Aeoliella mucimassa: one gene and its partner. The protein of the gene in region 1 interacts with the protein of each later gene in a pairwise test. Links are inferred from orthologs where the notes say so. Each region holds a gene or a part of one and is shown on either strand. Other genes may lie near its edges.

Evidence for each region.
Region 2: the proteins of dprA (region 1) and recA interact in binary tests that used the Bacillus subtilis proteins (3 or more experiments, as listed by UniProt). The link is inferred for Aeoliella mucimassa from one-to-one orthologs.

What each region holds. Positions count from the first base shown.
Region 1 is NZ_CP036278.1:260,214-269,977, forward strand. The notes cover bases 29-2,880. They hold dprA (DNA-processing protein DprA), read left to right. Parts: upstream 29-824; coding sequence 825-1,937; downstream 1,938-2,880. Other genes in these bases: Pan181_RS01010 (response regulator transcription factor), read left to right, coding at 37-729; Pan181_RS01020 (class I SAM-dependent methyltransferase), read right to left, coding at 2,016-2,678. In the rest of the region: Pan181_RS01025 (acyltransferase family protein), read right to left, coding at 3,094-4,155; Pan181_RS01030 (amidohydrolase), read left to right, coding at 4,346-6,889; Pan181_RS01035 (class I SAM-dependent methyltransferase), read right to left, coding at 7,567-8,265; Pan181_RS01040 (DUF1501 domain-containing protein), read right to left, coding at 8,322-9,764. UniProt on the Bacillus subtilis protein: Protein that helps load RecA onto ssDNA during transformation. Binds cooperatively to circular ssDNA, is able to bridge different segments of DNA. Favors the loading of RecA onto SsbA- or SsbB-coated ssDNA and formation of RecA-DNA filaments.
Region 2 is NZ_CP036278.1:3,055,745-3,065,608, forward strand. What follows is about bases 1,623-4,574. They hold recA (recombinase RecA), read right to left. Parts: upstream 3,685-4,574; coding sequence 2,560-3,684; downstream 1,623-2,559. Other genes in these bases: Pan181_RS12300 (trypsin-like peptidase domain-containing protein), read right to left, coding at 1,623-2,525. Also shown: Pan181_RS12290 (metallophosphoesterase), read left to right, coding at 1-100; Pan181_RS12295 (PEP-CTERM sorting domain-containing protein), read left to right, coding at 343-1,023; more of Pan181_RS12300, read right to left, coding at 1,020-1,622; Pan181_RS12310 (hypothetical protein), read left to right, coding at 4,967-5,746; Pan181_RS12315 (hypothetical protein), read left to right, coding at 5,743-8,448; Pan181_RS12320 (hypothetical protein), read left to right, coding at 8,638-9,531; Pan181_RS12325 (hypothetical protein), read left to right, coding at 9,531-9,864. UniProt on the Bacillus subtilis protein: Multifunctional protein involved in homologous recombination, DNA repair and competence.

The DNA of each region.
Region 1 (9,764 bases):
AAGTGTCAGTGCAAACGCCAATGTCAGGTGAATTTGGTGAATTACATTCCTCGTCTTGCGGCTATTGTTGCGCGAAACGAATCCGAGGCCGCATTCGCAGAGTCCACGGTAACTTCGTTTGGACTCAATGTTTCGCGTTTTGATTCCACAACATCCTTAACCAACCAACTGCAGAGTCAAGCAGCTTCGGGCGAAGCGGCTAGCACTCCGGACATCGTCATTCTGGCGGGATCTGCTTCGGATCTCGACCGCGAAGGCGTCGACCAGCTTGCTAGTATCGTGCCCGTGGTGGTTACTACGTCGGCAGCTACGGTGCCCGACGCAGTCGACCTGATGAAGCAAGGTGCCAAGGATGTGGTTGTGTTGCCGTGTTCGCGCGACGAACTATGGCAACGCGTGAGCGAAACCCTTAAGGCTTGCGATGCCGAAGCTGCGTGTAAAGCGCTGCAGGCGGAGCTGCGTGCCCGCATGGACTCGCTCACGGCCGCCGAGAACGACGTGGTAGATGCCATGCTCGACGGGTTGGCCAACAAGCAAATCGCCCAACGTTTGGGCATAGGTTTGCGAACCGTGGAATTGCGTCGTTCGAAAATCATGCGAAAGATGCAAGCTCGTAGCGTTGCTGAACTGGTGAAGTTTATCTGCATGTCGGGTAAGCTCCGCCCCAGCGCGTTTGCGACGGTGTCTGAAGCAGAAGCTAGTACGTGTGGCGGGAGTGTCGCCCCGTAGTGGTGGCATCGCCTAACACAGGCAATTAGCATAGAAGGACGACCTGTCCAGTGGGGGTGGGCCGTCCTTCTTTTTTTGCTGCCCGAGCTTTGTTCATGGATTGCCTGTCGCCCGAACTGCTTGCCGAAGTGCGATTGTCGCTCGTCAAAGACGTGGGGCCACGCACCTACTGCAATCTGATAGCTGCGTTCGGCTCGGCCGAAGCAGCCCTGTCGGCTAGCACCAGCGACCTGCAACGCGTCGACGGTATCGGGCCAAAGGTGGCGAAGCGCATCGCCGAAGCCCCGCCGGCCGATCAAGTAGAGACCGAGCTTCGTATCGCCGCGCGATATGGCATCCGCGTGGTGGCTCGCAGCGACGACGCCTATCCCAAGCCGCTTCTCGAGATCGCCGATCCGCCGCCGCTGCTCTACGTTCGCGGAACGCTCGAGCCAAAGGATACCCTGGCGGTGGCCATGGTCGGCACGCGTCATGTGACCAGCTATGGCACTCAACAAGCGCAGCAGTTGGCTGCCGCCCTGGCGCGGGCTGGGGTGACCGTCGTGAGTGGATTGGCCAGGGGAGTGGATGCGGCCGCTCATCGCGGGGCCCTCGAAGCGGGTGGTCGTACGATTGCTGTGATCGCAGGTGGGTTGTTGCAGGTGACTCCGGCCGAGAACCTGAAGCTCGCCGAACAGGTGGTTGAGCAAGGTTGTTTGTTGAGCGAAGCGCCGCCGCGGCGGCCGCCGGTCGCTGGATCGTTTCCGCAACGCAATCGGCTGGTCAGCGGATTGTCGCTCGGAGTCGTGGTGGTCGAGGCCGACGATCGCTCCGGCGCACTCATCACTGCGCGACATGCAGCCGAACAGGGGCGCGACGTGTTCGCCGTGCCTGGTCCGCTTACGAGTCGTCAGTCGCGTGGGTGTCATCGGTTGATTCAGGAAGGGGCCAAACTGGTTACGTGTGTCGACGATATCCTCAGCGAGTTGTCGCATACGGCGGTGCCGGTGCCGCTCGACGATGGCGGGCAGCTGCGACACGTCGCTGAGTTGGAGCTCAACGACGTCGAGCGAACCGTGTTGAATGCGATTGCCACTTCGTCGACACAGGTAGACGACGTGGTCGTGACAACTCAGTTGCCAGTGCATCGTGTGCTGGCAACCATCAGCGTGCTCGAAATGCGGAAGCTCATCCGCCGAGTCAGCGGCACGCAGGTCATGCGCGTCTAGAACGCTGCTGACGTTACCATTCCAGTCGGTTGTTTGCGAATCGTGTGAAACCGTCCGATACGTGGGAAAACACTAGCGTTAGGCGCTGCGTGCGACCCAGGTCCAGTGCCGATCGCTGGTCGCTTGCACCGTGTCGGTTGCAAAGCCGCGATCGTTCACCATCGCCCGCACTTCCTCGACTGTCAGGGCTGCTCGCAGCGAGTCGGCGAACATCTTGCGGGCGTGCTCCGCTTCGTTTCCGGCGTAGGTGTCGACCAAGTGTTGCCACTGGTCTTCGTGCTGCGGACGGAACAAGTCGCGGACGAAGAACAGTCCCCCGGGACGTAACAGCTCGATCGCGCGATCGAACATCACCTCGGGCGAAGGAAGATGGTGCGCCAGGCTGTTGCTCATGACCACGTCGTACTGACCAGCGTGCACCCCCTTGGCGTCGGACATCACCAACTCGATGGCTCCGCCGAGTCCAGCCGACTCGACGTTTCGCTGGGCAGCGTGCAGCATGTGCTCGGCCGCGTCGATTGCAGTGACCCGAAACTGCTCATTGCGCTGGCAGAGTTCAATCGGAATCAGTGAGGTACCAGTGCCGAGGTCCACTACCGAGGTGACAGCCGAAACGTCTCCTAGCACCGCGAGCAAGTCGTCGACAAACCGACGATTCACTTCGGAGTGATCCATTTGATCGTAGTCGCGAGCCTCTTCCGGCGTGTCCATCAATTCGGGTTCAAGCTCTCGTTGCAGCATCAAGGATCATCCAGCGAAGAAAAGGGGCCAATCGGAGGGAGAAGTACGGTTGCAACACCATCGCCTTGGGTGGGCAAATTGTTGCGAGATCCCCCGTTGATGTAAACCGTACCAGGAGAAAAAGCACATGTCATGTGTAGCACAAGCAGCCGATATTCGCCTACTTCGCCGACACCTGATTCTACGGAGTACATCTATAAAAGTATAGTTCATTAATTCGCTTTCAGGTGGCGGTATGTTCGAATGTACACTTTGTTTTCGTCGGTTTTTTTGTCGGGTTTCACACTGGAATTCCAAGCGTTCATTGTCGATCTGGCGGTCCATGATCCCTTGGCTTTGTTTGGCTTTCATGAAACCGAATCGCGGTGCCCTAGCGGGGCGGCACAACCGCTTGCGGGAAAAGGCGTTCCAGCCACTAAGTTGTAGCAATGGACCCGAAGTAGCGATCCTTCAATCGCAGGATCGGTCGCTCGATCAGATAGAACGATATGCTCGCGAGCACGTAAGCCAGCAACGTACAGGTGGCAAATTTGAGCCAACTATGATCGGTTGGGAGTCGCGACTTTAAGAAGTTCCAAATTGGCCAGTGATACAAGTAAAGTCCGTAGGAGATCTTCCCGGTGAACACCAGTAGTCGTAACTGAAAAAGGGTTACCAGTCGTGTGCGAGCGTAGGTTACACAGTGCCAGACGACAATCGTCGAGAGTACTGCAACCAGTGAATATCCCCACCGAATTGTGAATGGACTTCGCGGAGTAAAGTAGACCGGCAACACTAGAATCGCCATTACCGCTACGGGAGCGAGCCAGCGGATCGCTCGATTCGCCGTTGCGAATCTCTCGAGTCCTCCCACGGCCAAGAGTGCGAGCGCCGAGCCAAATAGTAATCCGTCGCAATGCGTATCGAGCCCATGGTAAATCCGTAGCGAATCGTACTCGCACAAGTTTCGATAGACACCGACAAAGATACCCAAGGTAAACAGCAATGCGGTCTGCTTGGCGAGCGAGATTCCTGTGCGACGCAAGCCGAGCAACGCGATTGGCCAGAGCAGGTAGAACTGCTCTTCGATGGCCAGGCTCCAGGTATGCACTAGGTATCGCGATTCACCAAAACTTAGCCCGTCCACCCAGTTCATCGTGTAAGTGACCGCCCACACAGCTTCCCACAAAAAGTGCGAAGTCAGTTCTCCCGAGATCCATTTCAAAGCAACTAATCCAGTTGTGGTAATCCACAACGCGGGAAGCAACCGCAGGAACCGACGAGCGTAGAAGCGGCCGATAGCAATCCGTTGAGTTCCAATCAGTTCGCGGATCAGGATGGAAGTGATCAGAAACCCACTGAGTACAAAGAATACATCTACCCCAAAAGCTCCCGAAGCGTAGAGCGGCGACATGTGTGCCAGCAGCACCACTAGCACGGCAGTGCCGCGCAATCCGTCGAGTGCTGCGATGTGTTGAAAATGGTACGAGTTGGTCATCAATTTGATAATGGGTTTGGTGTCCAAAATTCACTGGAATTAGACTTGGTTTGCCGAACAGTGCCTATGCCAACTAAGGCCGCAGGTTTCGCATCCTTGAACCGGTGGTGCTCCCCGCATTACACTTCTTCTGGCGGGAGGTGGGCCATTCGCGTGCGACATAGCGATCCCATCGGGACAGAAAACCAACATGACAATCTCTCAACGCATTGCCGCGGCAGTGGTGGCGGCTAGCTGCTGCCTGGCGTCCTCTCCCTGGGCGATGGCCGAGCCGTTCGCGGATTGGGTGATCCTCGACGCGGCGGTCCTCACCATGGACCACGAATTGCCGAATGCCGAAGCGGTGGCCGTGCGGGGCGATCGGATTCAAGCGGTCGGTACCACCGAAGCGATCCGCCCGCTCATCGGACCCGACACCAAAGTGCTGCAGTTGCGTGGCAAAGCGGTAGTGCCAGGCTTCGACGACGCCCATCTTCATCCGACTCCGTTGTTCGACGAACTCTCGCCGCTTGGCACGGTGCCGTGTGGTCCGGACGACGTGGACGACATCGACTCGCTCGTCGCCCGCCTGAAAGCCAAGGTGGCCGTGACTCCCGACGGGCAGTGGGTCCGTGGTGCTCGCTACGAAGATACCAAGCTCGGCCGGCATCCTACTCGTAAGGACCTCGACCGGGTGAGCACTACCCATCCGGTCTATGTAAGTCACTCCAGCGGGCATGTTGCTGCGGTCAACTCGTTTGCTTTGGCCCTGGCCGATGTCGACGCCGACACGCCCGACCCTGCGGGAGGAGCGTTCGATCGCGACGCGTCGGGCCAGCCGAACGGAGTGCTTCGCGAAGCGGCCAAGAGCATTGTGCTCGATGCGGGACCCAAGCGTCCGTCGCCGAGCGATGCCGAGTGGGTCGAAGGCATGCTTCGCCGATTCGACGAGTACTCGGCCAACGGCCTCACCAGCATTCAGCACGCCGGCACCAGCTTCAGCACGTTTCGTAAGTACGCGCTGGTGCAAGCCGAGTCGCAACAGATGCGAATCTACGTGATGCTTCGCTACGGCGAACTCACCGATCTGGAGCGCATGGTCGACGATCACGGCCGCGGCGATCAATGGCTCAAGGTGGGAGCCATCAAGATGTTCCACGGCAACTCGCTCTCGGGACAAACCTGTTGGTTGTACGAACCGTATGCCAACCGGCCCGACTACTATGGCATTCCTCCCGCCAGGTCGCAGGCCGCGCTGAATCATCGCGTGCTCGAAATCCACAAGGCTGGCATGCAAGCCTGCATACACGCGAACGGCGATCGCGAGATCGACATGGTGCTCGACGCTTACCAGGCCGCCTTGGCCAGTGATCCGCGGAGGAATCATCGACATCGTATCGAGCACGCCAGCGTGACCAGTCGTTCGATCTTGCGGCGCGCCCAGCGACTCGGCGTGGTGCTCGCTCCCCACTCGTACATCTACGAGCATGGCGACAAGATGGAAGCCTATGGTCCCGAACGCTGGCCGTGGATGCATCCCAACGGATCGGCCATGCGCATGGGCATCCCCGTAGCCGGCACCAGCGACTCGCCGGTGAGCGCGGCCATTCCGCTGCGGCGTATCCAAAGCATGGTCACCCGCACCAGCAAGGAGGGCAAAGTCTACGGACCCGAGCAACGGGTGACCGTCGAGCAAGCGATCCACGCCTGGACGATGGGTAGCGCGTACGCATCGTTCGACGAGCGACACAAAGGCTCGCTCACTCCCGGCAAGCTGGCCGACCTCGTGGTGCTGTCGGACGATCCTCGCACGGTCGACCCAATGACCATCCAAGACTTGAAGGTCGAATTGACCGCTGTCGGAGGTCGCGTGGTCTACCAAAGCGAGGCGATTCCTGACGAACTCGAAAAGCTCACCAATGATAAACCGAAAGTTGCCAAAGGTCAGAAGCTCCTCGGCAAACTCGAACATGGTCCCGCGCGCGAGAACTCGGGCATCGTTCGCAGTCGCCAGCGAGACGATGTGTTCTGGATGGTGAACGACTCGGGCGATCAACCTGCCATCTACGCAGTGCGCGACGATGGCACCACGTATCGCAAGGTCGATCCGAAGAAGAATCCCGGCACCCACGTTCAAAAGGCGAAGAACAAAGACTGGGAGGATATCGCGGTGATGCCCGATGGCACGCTCATCGTGGCCGACGTCGGCAATAACAGCAACGCCCGGCGGGACTTGGTGCTGTACTTTGTTGCCGAGCCGGAGCCCGATGCAGCCAAGGCGAAGTTGTTGAAAACAGTGCATTTTGGTTATCCCGACCAGTCCATGTATCCCCCGCCGCGAAGCGATTTCAACTTCGACTGCGAAGCGGTCTTCACGTTGGGCGAATCGGTTTATCTGCTAAGCAAGAACCGAAGCAACACCGAGACTAAGGTCTATCGACTTTCCGACCTGGATAGTAAGGCGTATCACCTGCTCGAGCTGGTCGACCACGCCAACCTCCACGGGCAGGTGGTTGCTGCCGATGCGCTGCCCGACGGTTCGCGGGTGGTGGTTGCAACTTACAAAGCACTCTGGTTGTTCGACGTGCAGGACGCAGATCACCCGCTGGCTCACCCCATCGGCCGATTGCCGTACCGTGGGCAGCAGGTCGAAGCGGTCTGTTTCGACGGACCCAAACGAGTACTGTTCACCGACGAAGCGACTTCGCTGATGTACGAAGCAGCCATCAGCGACTTCGAACCCTACGCACCATAGTCGCAGGAACCGTAGCCGCTGGATTCCTCCAGCGAATAGATTCCCAATGTTCCCACCGATGGGAAAATTGAATCTGCCCGCACACTATAAAACCAGTGCTTTTCGGCTCCGAATAGATTCCCATTTCCCAAAACGCATCGGATGGGAATCTATTTTCACGCAGCATGCTTGTCACAAGTCGTTGCAGGGTCTTAAGTTACATCAACACCTCCTTGATAGTTGCCCAAAATAGATTCCCACCAATGGGAAACTATTTTGGGTTGGGAGTTGGAAGTTGGGAGTTGGATGTAGAAATGTCATCTTGAGGGAGCTTCCGGCGACCGAAAGATCTAGCCTACTGCTTGCAGCCTAAAGCCCACAGCTTTGACAACCGCGCAGCAACGAACCGCCACGCAACCGAACATTCGCCTGCGTGTCGCTAGTTCTTCGAGTCCAAATCAAGCATCACATCTCCATCACCTCCAATCACTAAGAAGCCAACAGCCGAGAGCTGACAGCCATACAGCACCTATTCATTAGAACACCATGGGTGGCCAATTTCCAGCGAAAAGTACAACAATCCCTAAAGGGATCCGGCGCCCAGCGAAGCGTTGTGCGCCGGCGATTTCCGCGAGCCCAAAGCACTGCTCTGGCATACCGACTCTAAATTATCGGTGGCCAAAACTCCTCATAGCACCTCAACCTGCCACCCTCGATATCCAGCCGTGGATCAGGCCGGTTTGGTAGAACTGCACGGCGCTCTCGAAGCCCGCTGATTGAATGAGTGCAGCGACCTGATTGGGCGGGACGATCGCCACGTCGTTGGCGTACGCTTGTTGCATGCGGTCGCGCATTTCGTCGGTCAGTTCGGCGTCGGCCATCATCTTCATCCAGGCGTTGAGCAGCACCTGATAGTCATGCGACGACGTATCGCACGACAGGTCGGAGCTGGCCAGTCGCCCGCCGGGTGTGAGCCGCGTGGCGATTTCGCCGAAGAACTGAGTGCGGGCAGCAGGGTCGAGAATGAACTGCGAAACTAAGAAACAGGTCGCCGCATCGTACTGGGGTGTCTTGGGAAGCGAGTCGAGAAAGCCATGGTGATACGTCGAGCGGTCGGCGAACCCTTGCTGCTGCATGCGGGCGCGGCAGACCTCGAGCATTTGGCCCGAGGGTTCGACCGCGGTGAATTGCCAGCGAGGGTGCCGGCTCGCCAGGTGGGCCATCTCGGCTCCGGTGCCGACTCCCACGCAGAGCACCTTTGCGTCGTCCGGCAGGTCGGCGAACTGCGACTCGAGCAAATAAAGCAGTGCTTCGCGAAGCGGGGCCATCTTGGCCCATTGCTGATCGTAGTTCGCAGCCTGCTGGTCGAATAGTTCGGTGAGTTTCGCTTGATCCATCGTTGTCCAGGTGCTCCATCAATTAATCAGTCCCCGAGCGTTTTGCCTTGGGCAAGCTAAGCAATGATCTCGCGGATGGGGTTCACGTGTTCGACGCCGACCAGCTTTTGGTCGAGGCCGTTGTAAAAGTAGCTCAGGTGGTTGGGGTCGAGGCCCATCTGTTGGAGCACGGTCGCGTGTAGCTCCTTGACTTCGGTGGGGCGCTCGACCGCGCGGCTGCCGATTTCGTCGGTGCTGCCAACCGTGACACCCCCTTTGATGCCGCCGCCGGCCATCCACATGGTGAAGCCAAAACTGTTGTGATCGCGGCCGGTCCCCTTGGCGTACTCGGCAGTGGGTTGGCGGCCGAACTCGCCGCCCCACACCACGAGCGTTTCGTCGAACAGCCCACGTTGCTTAAGATCGGCTAGCAGCGCGGCAATCGGCTGATCGGTCTCCCCGGCGTGCTTGCCGTGGTTGGCCACCAGGTCGCCGTGGGCGTCCCAATTGGCGTCGTTGTGAGCGCCGCCGGAGTAGATTTGAATGAACCGCACCCCGCGTTCGACCATTCGCCGCGCGAGCAAGCATTGCGAGCCAAAGTGATGCGTCGGCTCCTGTCCCACACCATACATGGCGAGGGTCGCAGCCGACTCCTGCTGGAAGTCGACTGCTTCCGGCGCGGAGGTTTGCATCTTGTACGCGAGTTCGTAGCTGGCGATCCGGGCGGCCAGTTCCGTGTTATCGATACGCGTCGCTTGATGGCGGGCGTTGAGTTCAGCCAGCGTATCAAGCGTGTCGCGCTGCATCTCGGGCGTGATGCCGTGGGGGCGGGTGAGGTTTAGCACCGGGGCCCCTTGATGCTTGAACGTGGTGCCTTGGTACGTGGCCGGCATGTAGCCGCTCGACCAGTTCTTCGCGCCCGAGATCGGCCCGCCGCTGGGGTCGAGCATCACCACGAAGCCAGGCAGGTTCTCGTTGACCGAGCCGAGTCCGTAGTTCACCCAGGAGCCGAGTGCGGGGCTGCCGGAGATGAGCTTGCCGGAGTTCATCATGAGCATCGCCGAGCCATGGATCGGCGAGTCGGCGACCATCGAGTTGAGGAACGCAATGTCGTCGACATGCTGGGCGAGGTGGGGAAACAGGTCGCTCACCCACTTGCCCGACTGGCCGTATTGCTTGAACTTCCACCGCGGTTCGACGATGCGGCCCTCGTTCTTCTTACCGCCGCGGCCGAAAGTTTTGACCTGGATGGTTTTGTTATCCATGCCGACCATCGACGGTTTGTAGTCGAACGTATCAATGTGGCTTGGCCCGCCGTACATGAACAGAAAGATCACGCTCTTCGCCTTGCCAGTGCTGGTCGGCGGCTTGGCGGCCAGCGGATTGCCAGCCGAAGCCAGTTCGGACGCAGCGGCGGCCCGGGGGGCGAAGAAACCCTCGGCTCCCAGCATGCCAGCCAGGGCGGTCGCCCCGAAGCCGGCGCCGGTTTGCCACAGGAACTCTCGGCGCGTGCGGTTGCA
Region 2 (9,864 bases), 2.8 Mb from region 1 along the record:
TTGCATCGACACCTATTGCTGCGGCGGAAAGTACCTCACTGCTTACGACACGACCAACAACAGGTTCCACCAGGTCGATCCCCGCGGAAACCCGCGGTAAAGTGCAGCCAGCAGGCCGGTTTTGTCCTCACAATTGACACCACTCCAACCTGAGAAATTACCTAAGCTCAAAATAGTCGCCAACTTAGGTCTCGCACTTTATACTGAGGATCTCGGGATCGGCTTCCATTCGAGTTCCTCCAGTTTCGCATCCGTATGACGTTTCCATCAGTTCGCAATCGCCTGATCCTCATTGCGCTATTCGCTTGTTGCGGTTCCTTTTGCAGAGCCGCCAGCGCGGAATTGGCGGCCACCATTCGTTTGACGACTGGTGAGTTTCGCTTGTCGAATATCGGCGAGACCGACATCAGCTTGGTAGGCTACAGCATCGAAATGTCGACGCCCGAGCTGCTGGCCGACCAGTGGTTGCCCGTCACTGGGCGGCTGGACTCCAGCGTTACCGGGGACGGATCTTTCGATGCCGCGAGTCCCTGGTTTGTGTTGGCTCCCCTGGAAACTCCCCCGACCTTGGTGGACGAATTGTCGGAAGCCACCGCACTGGGTTCGGGAGGATTGATGGCCGCCGGCGACATTTTGTATCTCGGGAATGTGTGGGATACGAACACAACGCCAGATGTTGCAGTCACCGTATTCGATGGCACTGCAGCTGAGCTGATCAGTGTGACTTTCGTACCGGGCGGCGACTACAACGAGGATGGCCTTGTCGACCTGCTGGATTACGACCTTTGGAAATCGGAATTCGGTTCGAGCGGCATCGGTTTGCTCGCCGATGGCAATGCGGATGGGCAGGTGGATCTGTCGGACTACACCGTGTGGCGCGACAACCTTGGTGCGACGGCTCTTTCGGCAGTGCCTACCTTGGCCGCAAGCATCGTGAGCGTGCCCGAGCCTGCTGCCATCGTGCTGCTGGCAGTTGGTAGCCTAGCTGTATTCACTGCTCGCCGCCGCTATCTGGCTGGCTAACGCTCGTTGAGGTTGGCCGGAACCTGCTCTCCTGGTTCCCCATCGCTTCCCGTGAACTGCAGGTAAACGGTATCGTCGGCATCAGCGACTGCTTTGTAGAACGCATCCGGCGTGGTGACTCGTTGCTCTGCGACGTGGCTGACGAACATGCCCGGCTTGATGCCTGCTGAATCGGCCGCGCTGCCTGGATCGACCTCCACAATGGCCACGCAGCCTTCGGGATCGATCAACGCCTGCATGGTTGCCCGGTTCAGCAACGCCTGAGGTAAAGCGGTGGAGTAATCGACTTTCATCCCCCGCCAAGATCGCTGGCCTTGGGTGACGACTTTCTCGCCGGGGACGTAGAGTTTCCAAAGCGAGATGGAAGAGTCGAACGCCTCGCCGTTGCGAAAGTACTTCACTTGCACAGGCTTCCCGGGAGGGAGCGTGCTAACGATCAGCTGCAGGTCGGGGACATCGCGAATTGGTTGGCTATCGATTTCCGCAATCCGATCTCCCGGGCGGATACCGGCGGTGAACGCGGCGCTTCCGCGAACCACGCTAGACACTAGCGCACCCGAGGGTTGGGAAGAACCCGCTGGCGGCGGAGCGGCTCCAGAGAGGGAGAGCCCCAGCAGTCCGTATTCGACTTCCTGGCCGGTTTTCAGTACGTCGACAATACGGCGAATGGGAGCCGACATGGGAATCGCATAGCCTGCAGGGGACTCGTGCCCTGGAAGGGTGCCGGTGTGCGTGGTGATGCCAACCAGTTTGCCCGAAAGGTCGACGACCGCACCGCCGTTGCTGGTCCAGTTCAGCTTGGCGTCGGTTTGAATGAGCGTTCCCAAATGATGCAGGGTGGTCGCGTAGTCGAGTCCGCTCTCGCTGTGGGTGTTATTCAAGTTCGTCGAAGGAGTCGCTCGCTGGGCCAGGTTCGTCACTGAGCCCCAACTTGCGGTAGCCTGACCGCTGGCGATGATGGCTTCGGGGTTCCCCAGGGTGACGATGAAATGCCCCTTCCGCAAACCTTCGGCATTGCCTATCTCGATGGCGGTGAGTTTGGTCGCTTTGACCTGCAAGATCGCCAAGCCGCTACGAGGATCGGCGGCTTTGATCACTGCTGGTAGCAGTTGTCCATCGGTCGTGGTGACGAGATGACGTTCCCCAGGGCGGATACTCAAATACTGCGTGAGAATCAGCCCCGACGGGTCGATCACCACCCCTACCCCGCTGGAGGTGAACTCCGAGTTGGCGCCGTCGTACAGCGCGGCCGGCAATGGGGTGAGCATTTGCAGCGGGGAAACAGCCTGAGGCTGGTCGCCTGCAGGGGCCCGGCTGATGGCTACCACGCAAGGTTCCACGCGTGCAATGACGTTTGCCAAGGTCTCCTGCAGAGCGAGCACCGCTGCTGCAGGAGGCTGGGTATCCGAGGGCTGAGCATGCACTACCGCCGGCGCGGCGAGAAGGATTCCCATCAACGCCAGCGGTAAGCTTGCTCGATACATCATTTGCAGGCCAATCACGTGCAATTCCCTTTGGGCACCACGGAGCGGGCGACTATTCGTCGTCGGAATAGTCCTCTTCCGCGTCTTCCGAAACGGCCGAGTCGCTTTTGACGGCCAGAAGGTCATCAAAGCCCCCCGCCTGAAGAATCTTATCCTTGATTTCCTCGGTGATATCGGAATTCTCCTTGAGGAAAGCCCGGGCCTTTTCCTTGCCCTGTCCAAGCTGCATGTCGCCGTAGCGGAACCATGCGCCGGTGCGGGCAACGATTTTCTGCTCCATGCCGAGATCCAAAATGTCGCCTTCGTAACTGATGCCATCTTTGTGCATCATGTCGAATTCGGCCACTCGGAACGGCGGAGCTACCTTGTTTTTCACCACCTTGGTGCGGACTCGCTGGCCAACCACTTCTTCCCCGTCCTTAAGTTGCCCGATCTTGCGGACATCGATACGGCAGGAAGAGTAGAATTTGAGCGCCCGACCACCGGGAGTGGTTTCGGGGCTGCCGAACATGACGCCGATCTTCTCGCGGATCTGATTGATGAAGATCACGGAGGTTTTCGCCTTGGCGATCGCGGCGGTCAGCTTTCGCATCGACTGGCTCATCAAACGAGCCTGCAAACCAACGTGGGAGTCGCCGATTTCGCCGTCGAGTTCCTTCTTGGGAACCAGGGCGGCTACCGAGTCGACCACGATCACGTCGACCGCGTTACTCTTAATAAGCATTTCGGTGATATGCATTGCCTCTTCGCCGTGGCCCGGTTGGCTGACGAGCAAGGTTTCGAGGTCGACCCCCAGTTTCTTGGCCCAACTCGGGTCCAGGGCGTGCTCGGCATCGATAAACGCGGCGATACCACCCGCTTTCTGGGCGGCGGCAACCACATGCAGGGCGAGCGTGGTTTTACCGCTCGATTCGGGGCCAAACACCTCGATAATACGTCCGCGGGGGATTCCCTGGCCGCCGAGAGCGATGTCGAGCGACAGGCTCCCGGTCGGGATGCCTTCGATCCGGCGGTCGGCTTCGATGCCGAGCGGCATAATTGCCCCATCGCCAAACTGCTTTTCGATCGCAGCGACGGTGTTTTTGAGGTCGGGGCTGTTTTCCAGCATGGCTAGCTTGGGAGTCTTGGCCTTGCTGTCGGCCTTACTGGATTTCTTACTTTGCGATTTCTTGGCCATAGTGTTCTTCGGGGTTGCGGTGGCGACCATACGTCCGCTCCTTTTATCTATTACAGGTTGGGTATTACGCAAGAGATGGCGGGACAATCAGTCAGGCCCCCCACCGCGTTCTGTCATGTACGTACGAATACCATACTGATGTTCACTGTCGGATGCAAGTCTTTTTTTCGGCGAGTTTTTTGCCTGAAACAGCCAGTTTTTGCCCTCCTGGCCAATTTTCAGTGAGATAAACTGGGCGAAATATGCTGGTCGCACCCGTTGGGGAGACTTTTGATGGTCCGCTGCTTTTCCGAGTACTCGCCCGATTTCTGCTGTTCACTAGACCACGCGGAGTACCCCATGTAGGGGGTGTGGCTGTTCCCTTTTTTGCCTTTCCTAGGCTGAAATCTGGCTAAAAAGGGGTGCATTGATCCATCCATGCGGTGGGGAGCCCCCAGGGGACCGGCGCTCGTCGGCGACCCTATTACGCAAGCTGGGCCGGGCCAGGTCCGAGAAGTCGGAGAGAATCTTGCCACTCGTCTCGGGCTGGCAACTTGGGAATCCACGGCGACGAATCAGCGCGTATAGCGGACTTTTTGCTAGGAATTGGCCACAGGACGTGTTCTAATGAGCAGGTGTTTAAGGCTGTTGGCTTCTAGGTGTAAGGAGGTTTGAGATGTAATGCTTGTTTTCATGCCAGACGACTAGCAACACGCAGGCAAGTGGTTGCTTGCGGGGCGTTCGCTGCTGCGCGCGTTGGTAAAGCGGTGGTGGGGCTGCGTCGCTGGAAGCTCCTGGACCCACCCTACTACCCTTTCTAACTCCCAACTTCCAACCCCTAACTCCCAACCCAAAATAGATTCCCACCCATGGGAATCTATTTTGGGCAACTATCGCGGAGCTGTCGATGCAACTCATTACTGGTAAACGACTTGCGAGTGTTACCCGCCGCGAAAATAGATTCCCACTCGATGCGTTTTGGGGAATGGGAATCTATTCGCAGTCGAAAACCACTGGTTTTATAGCGTGGGCACAGATTCAATTTTCCCATCGGTGGGAAAATTGGGAATCTATTCGTGAACGGTGGGAATCTATCCCGTCCGAGTCTGGAAGCGAAAGGTATTGGTCGGATTGGGTGAGCAGCTGGAAAGGTTAGCTTGAATAGGATAGTAATTGCCGACTGACGTCCTACTTAAGATGGGCAGTGCTTTGGAGCAGTCGAACGAACGCGAGCAAGTTCACTCGGCTGTGTCCCTTACTTGATAATTCGAGAACGCAAATGGATTCAGAAGAGAGTTTAAGCATGGCAGCCAAGGAGCCTTTGGCCGAAATCGATTTCTCTAGATATCGCACCGAAGACCTGGTGGACCAATTGGTGGAACTAATCAGCGTGCCCGGGGCTATTCGAAAAGTGTTGAAGACGATCGGCTGGGTCCTTTTGCTGGCAACCATTGCTTGTGGACTGATGCGTAGCTATGCCGAACTGTCGCTTCTGCCTTGGCTGGTCTGCAGCGTGTACGCGTTGCTGGCGGCCGTGGTGTTTGGAGGTGCGCTGGGAGTGCTCCGAGTGATTCGCGCAGGGCTGAAGAACATACAGGGCATCTTGGTATGTAGTCTCGATGTCACCCGCAAGGCTGCTGACGACTACCAGAAGCTTGGCAATGCCGAAGTACGTTTGCCCAGTGGGAGCGAACTTTTACTACAGGTCGAGCGCAAAGTGATCGATCCGGCGCTCCAGCGGGCGGTGCGGTCGGCATTTGGCCGGTTGGGGGGCCCGATCTCGTGGGCTTACCGGCGGACGATTGGGTCGGCGGTCTCGAGCCTGGTAACTCGACTCGGCAAAAGCAAGTCGCCTGAAGAGAGGGAAAACGAAGCGACCCGCTCGACGCTTCGTGCTCTCGCAGGGCTAAATCAGTACTCCGCGCGCATCGAGTCGTTTGCCAATTCGGCGACTGAAATGGTCGAACGACTGGGCCAGCGGCTTCGGTTCTACGCGATGTTTCCCTTGTGGGCGCTCTATGCAGTAGTATTAGGGATAGCATCGGTGCCTGTGGTCGTGATTTTGTACCTAGGAGCTCAATGATGATTCGTACCAAGTTGCAAGTACTTATCGCCCTCCCGTTTCTGATCGTTACGTTGTTGCCTGCCGCTCGTGGGGACAATGGCAGCGGCTACGTGTGGTTGGAGGCCGAAAAGGCAACGAACAAGCGAGTGACTTACAACAATTGGTACGACGACGTGAAAAAGGATTCTCTTTCGGGGGGAAGCTGGCTCACGAATTTCGATAACAACAAACAGGGAACCGCCGAGCTGCACTTCTCGATCGACAAAGCTGGGGACTATACCTTCTGGCTCCGCGCGAATCCGGTGAAGTCGCATTTGTCTTACCAAATCGACGATGGCGATTGGCAAGATGTAGATTTCTCACTCGATACTCGAGGGCAGATGAACATTGCCAGCAACGATCAACCCGATTTGCGATTTATCGCTTGGGTGAAAATCGGCAACGTAGAACTCTCCGAAGGTCAGCACTCGTTGGCCTTACGCATGGATAGCGAACTCTCCAACCATGGTGGTATCGACTGCGCCGTGTTTACTTCGGTGCCGTTCATTCCCAGTGGCATCACTAAGCCTGTGGCGATGGACGGCCCTGCGGAACCCGATGAGTGGTTTCCGGTGATGATGGATGTCGATCCGTTGTCGCCGAAGTCGATTATCGACGTGAGCGCGCTGATCGATGCTCCTGCTGGTAAGCACGGGTTTCTCAAACGCGATAAAGATGCGATGCGATTTGAGAACGATCAGCAGCCGAGCAAGTTCTGGGGAGTAGGTGCTCATCCGCTGGGGAATACCCCAGAGCAAATGGACGCAACCGCTGCTTGGTTCCGCAAGCATGGAATCAACATGGTTAGGCAGCATACCGTGATCAATGCGGTCGGGTTGTTTGACGATCAAGGGAAGCTCGATCCAGAGAGGGTCGATCGTTACGACCGGTGGTTTGCAGCACTTAAGCAACAGGGGATTTATAGCACGTGGTCGGTGGTCTACCCGCATCATGGGGTATTCCTGCGTTCGGAAGATCTTGATGATGATCTGTTTGCTGAATTGGATGCCGAAGACGCGTCGCGCGACGGTACAAAAGAGCCCATCGTATCGAACGATTACATCAACATTGATCGACGCATCCAAGACGTGGCCTGGAAGTATTTTGAGGCGATGCTGAATCACAAGAATCCCTATACCGGGCTGGCCTATAAAGACGATCCGGCGCTAGCCGTAATGGAAGTGCAGAATGAAAGTAACGTGTTCTTCTACACGTTTAATTCGCTCGTGCAGGATGGCAAGATGCCAGGGCTATCGCGCGACATGCGGAAACGTTTTCATGATTTCGTGATCAAGAAATACGGGTCGCAGGAGGATGCGGTCAAGACTTGGGGTCGTAGCATGAAGGGAGATGACTGGCAGCAGGGCGAACTCGAACTCATGGGCGCCTACCATTGGGGTAGCGATGGGCCGCTGTACGAGTACGCGGGGCAAGATCGCCGATGTGGTGATTACATCGAGTTCCTCACCGATGTTCAGCGCGAGTACTACGAGCGCCGCATTCAGCAGATGCGCGATGCGGGCTTCCAAGGAGTCACGGTTACCACCGCTTGGCGATCAGGAGGGCCTGGGGCGAGTCTTGCTAATCTGTACTGCGATGCTGCGGGCGATAGCATCGATCGGCATAACTATTTCGGTGGCGGCGAAGGTGGCCATCGCATCATGCAAGGCAACGTGAATACGAAGACCCACTTGGGAGATCCCGGGCTGGGGTTGCTTTCGGTGGGGATGTTTCAAGTGGGAGACCACCCGTTTTCGTACAGTGAGTGGTCGCATATGCCGCCGAACCCCTGGAAGGCGGAAGCAGCGCCGCTGGTCGCTTTCTATGGTCTTGGGCTGCAGGGATGGGATGCTAGTTATCACTTCATGATGAACGACACACGCATCGGCGATGGTTGGCCGAAGCAAAGCAAGTACGTAACGAACACGCCGCACTACATTGGTCAGTTCCCTGCTCTGGCGTTTGCGATCTACAACGGACATATCGCCCAAGCCGATACGATTGCCTTGCGAAGGGCGACCAGCGAGGAGATGTTCGCTGGGCGCGATGTGCTGGGGCAATCGCTGGCTGGTGGGGAACACGACGCAAAAGAGCTAGTCGGCAAGGGAGTGACCCCGCCTGCAGCGCTAGCCGCGGGACGAGTGACCATTGAGTTTGAGGAAGGGGAGTCGGAGATCTCCGGATTCGAGTCGTTGCACGACGTGGAAGCGAAGACGATTCGTTCGACCACCGGGGAACTCGTCTGGCGATATGGGGAGCGAATCGTCGAGGTCCGCTCGCCGAAAACGCAGGGAGTGATCGGATTCGCCGAGAACCAGGTGATTCGCTTGCCATCGGTAGCGGTGAAGACTTCGACTCCGTTTGTGTCGCTGCTGTTCACTCCGCTGGACAATGCGGAGCTGAAAGACTCGAAGCATATTCTGATTACCGCGATGGCTCGCGAGAAACAAACCGGCAGCGAGTTCAACGACGATTGGTCGCAACTCATCAACGAGGGCCGTCCGCCGCTGTTGATGGAGCCTGTGCAATCGCTGGTGTTGATCGCGGGCGATAAGCCGAAGAGTGTGCGCCCTGTGGATTTGTACGGGGTTCCTCGCGACGAATTGTTGCCGGTGAATGAGAATGGCACGTTCAAGATCGATGGCACCTGGCGCACTTACTATTACGAAGTGATTCGTTAGCGATGCTCCGAGGGAGGGATATTGGAGACCAGCAGGGGCAGAATAACTATCCGCAGAAGCTGGCAGATTTTTTGGAGATATCAGAACCATACTGGGGTATTGGGCGTACCAAGAGTCGGAACGAGAATAGGCGAGGCCTACTGTAGATTCACTACCTGCCCCCCTGCCCCGCCTGCCATGAAATCACCGATGCCCTTTCTCTCCCAAAAACTGGGAGAGCTCGACCGCCTATTGCGCGGCGACGCGACCCGCCCTTCGCAACTTACTAGCGACCAGCTTCAGATCTCCGCTCGCGGTTTAGCGATCGTAGCCTTGATTCTGTCGATGTTTTACGGCCTGTGCATGGGGTCGTACTCGCTACTGAAAACGCCAACTCACGGAATAGACGATCCTTTCGGCCCGTACTTACAAGTGTTGGCATCGATGATCAAAGTGCCAGCGCTGTTTGGACTTACATTGATTATCACGCTTCCGTCGCTGTATGTATTTAATGCGCTGGTCGGCTCACGGCTATCACTGCTCGGCATGATGCGTCTGCTGGTGGCTTCGCTTTCAATCAACATCACCGTGCTGGCTGCGATGGGAACGATTGTCGCGTTCTTCTCGCTGACGACGACCAGCTACTCGTTCATCTTGCTGTTGAATGTGGCTGTGTTTACGGTATCGGGCGTCTTGGGGTTGCTGTTTCTGCTGCAAACTCTCCATCGCCTGAGCGTGGTGAACTCCATCAGCAAGCTTACCGCGTTTAGCAGTCCCAGCCCGTTTGTGAATGTTATTGAAGAGCAGTCTCAAGACGAGTCTGAACTCGAGACACCTTCCGAGGAAGCTGCGACAGAACCAAGTAACAAGATCGACGATAGCGCACTCGACATGCCTGAAGGCCAAACCTTAGGGCATCATACGCAGATTGTGTTTCGTTGTTGGATTGTGCTGTTCTCGTTGGTGGGTGCCCAAATGGGATGGGTGTTGCGCCCCTTTATCGGCTCACCCGATATGCCGTTCACGTTCTTTCGGGCGCGGGAATCGAACTTCTTTACGGAAGTATTCCATACGTTGGTGAACTTCGTGCTAGGTGGTGGTTGATGTTCTCGGTACCCTTGATCTTCAAGCAGGTCCACCGACCCATCGCCCGCCTGATTCACAACGCCAACGATGTGCTTCGACGGGCCGAGTGGACCACCGACGCGGAACGTTGGCAAACCGCCCTGCCCCGGCTGGTGGTCTGCATCGTTGTGTTTGCTTTCGTCTTTGGCGCGTCGATGGGCTCCTACCGAGGTTTCACCGGGCAGTCGCAGTGGCTTCTACAGATGACCTACTCGGCGATCAAAGTGCCGATCTTGCTATGCGGGTCGTTTGCGTTGACGTTGCCACCCTTCTTTGTGTTCAGTAGCCTGGTCGGCTTGCGGGCTGGATTTG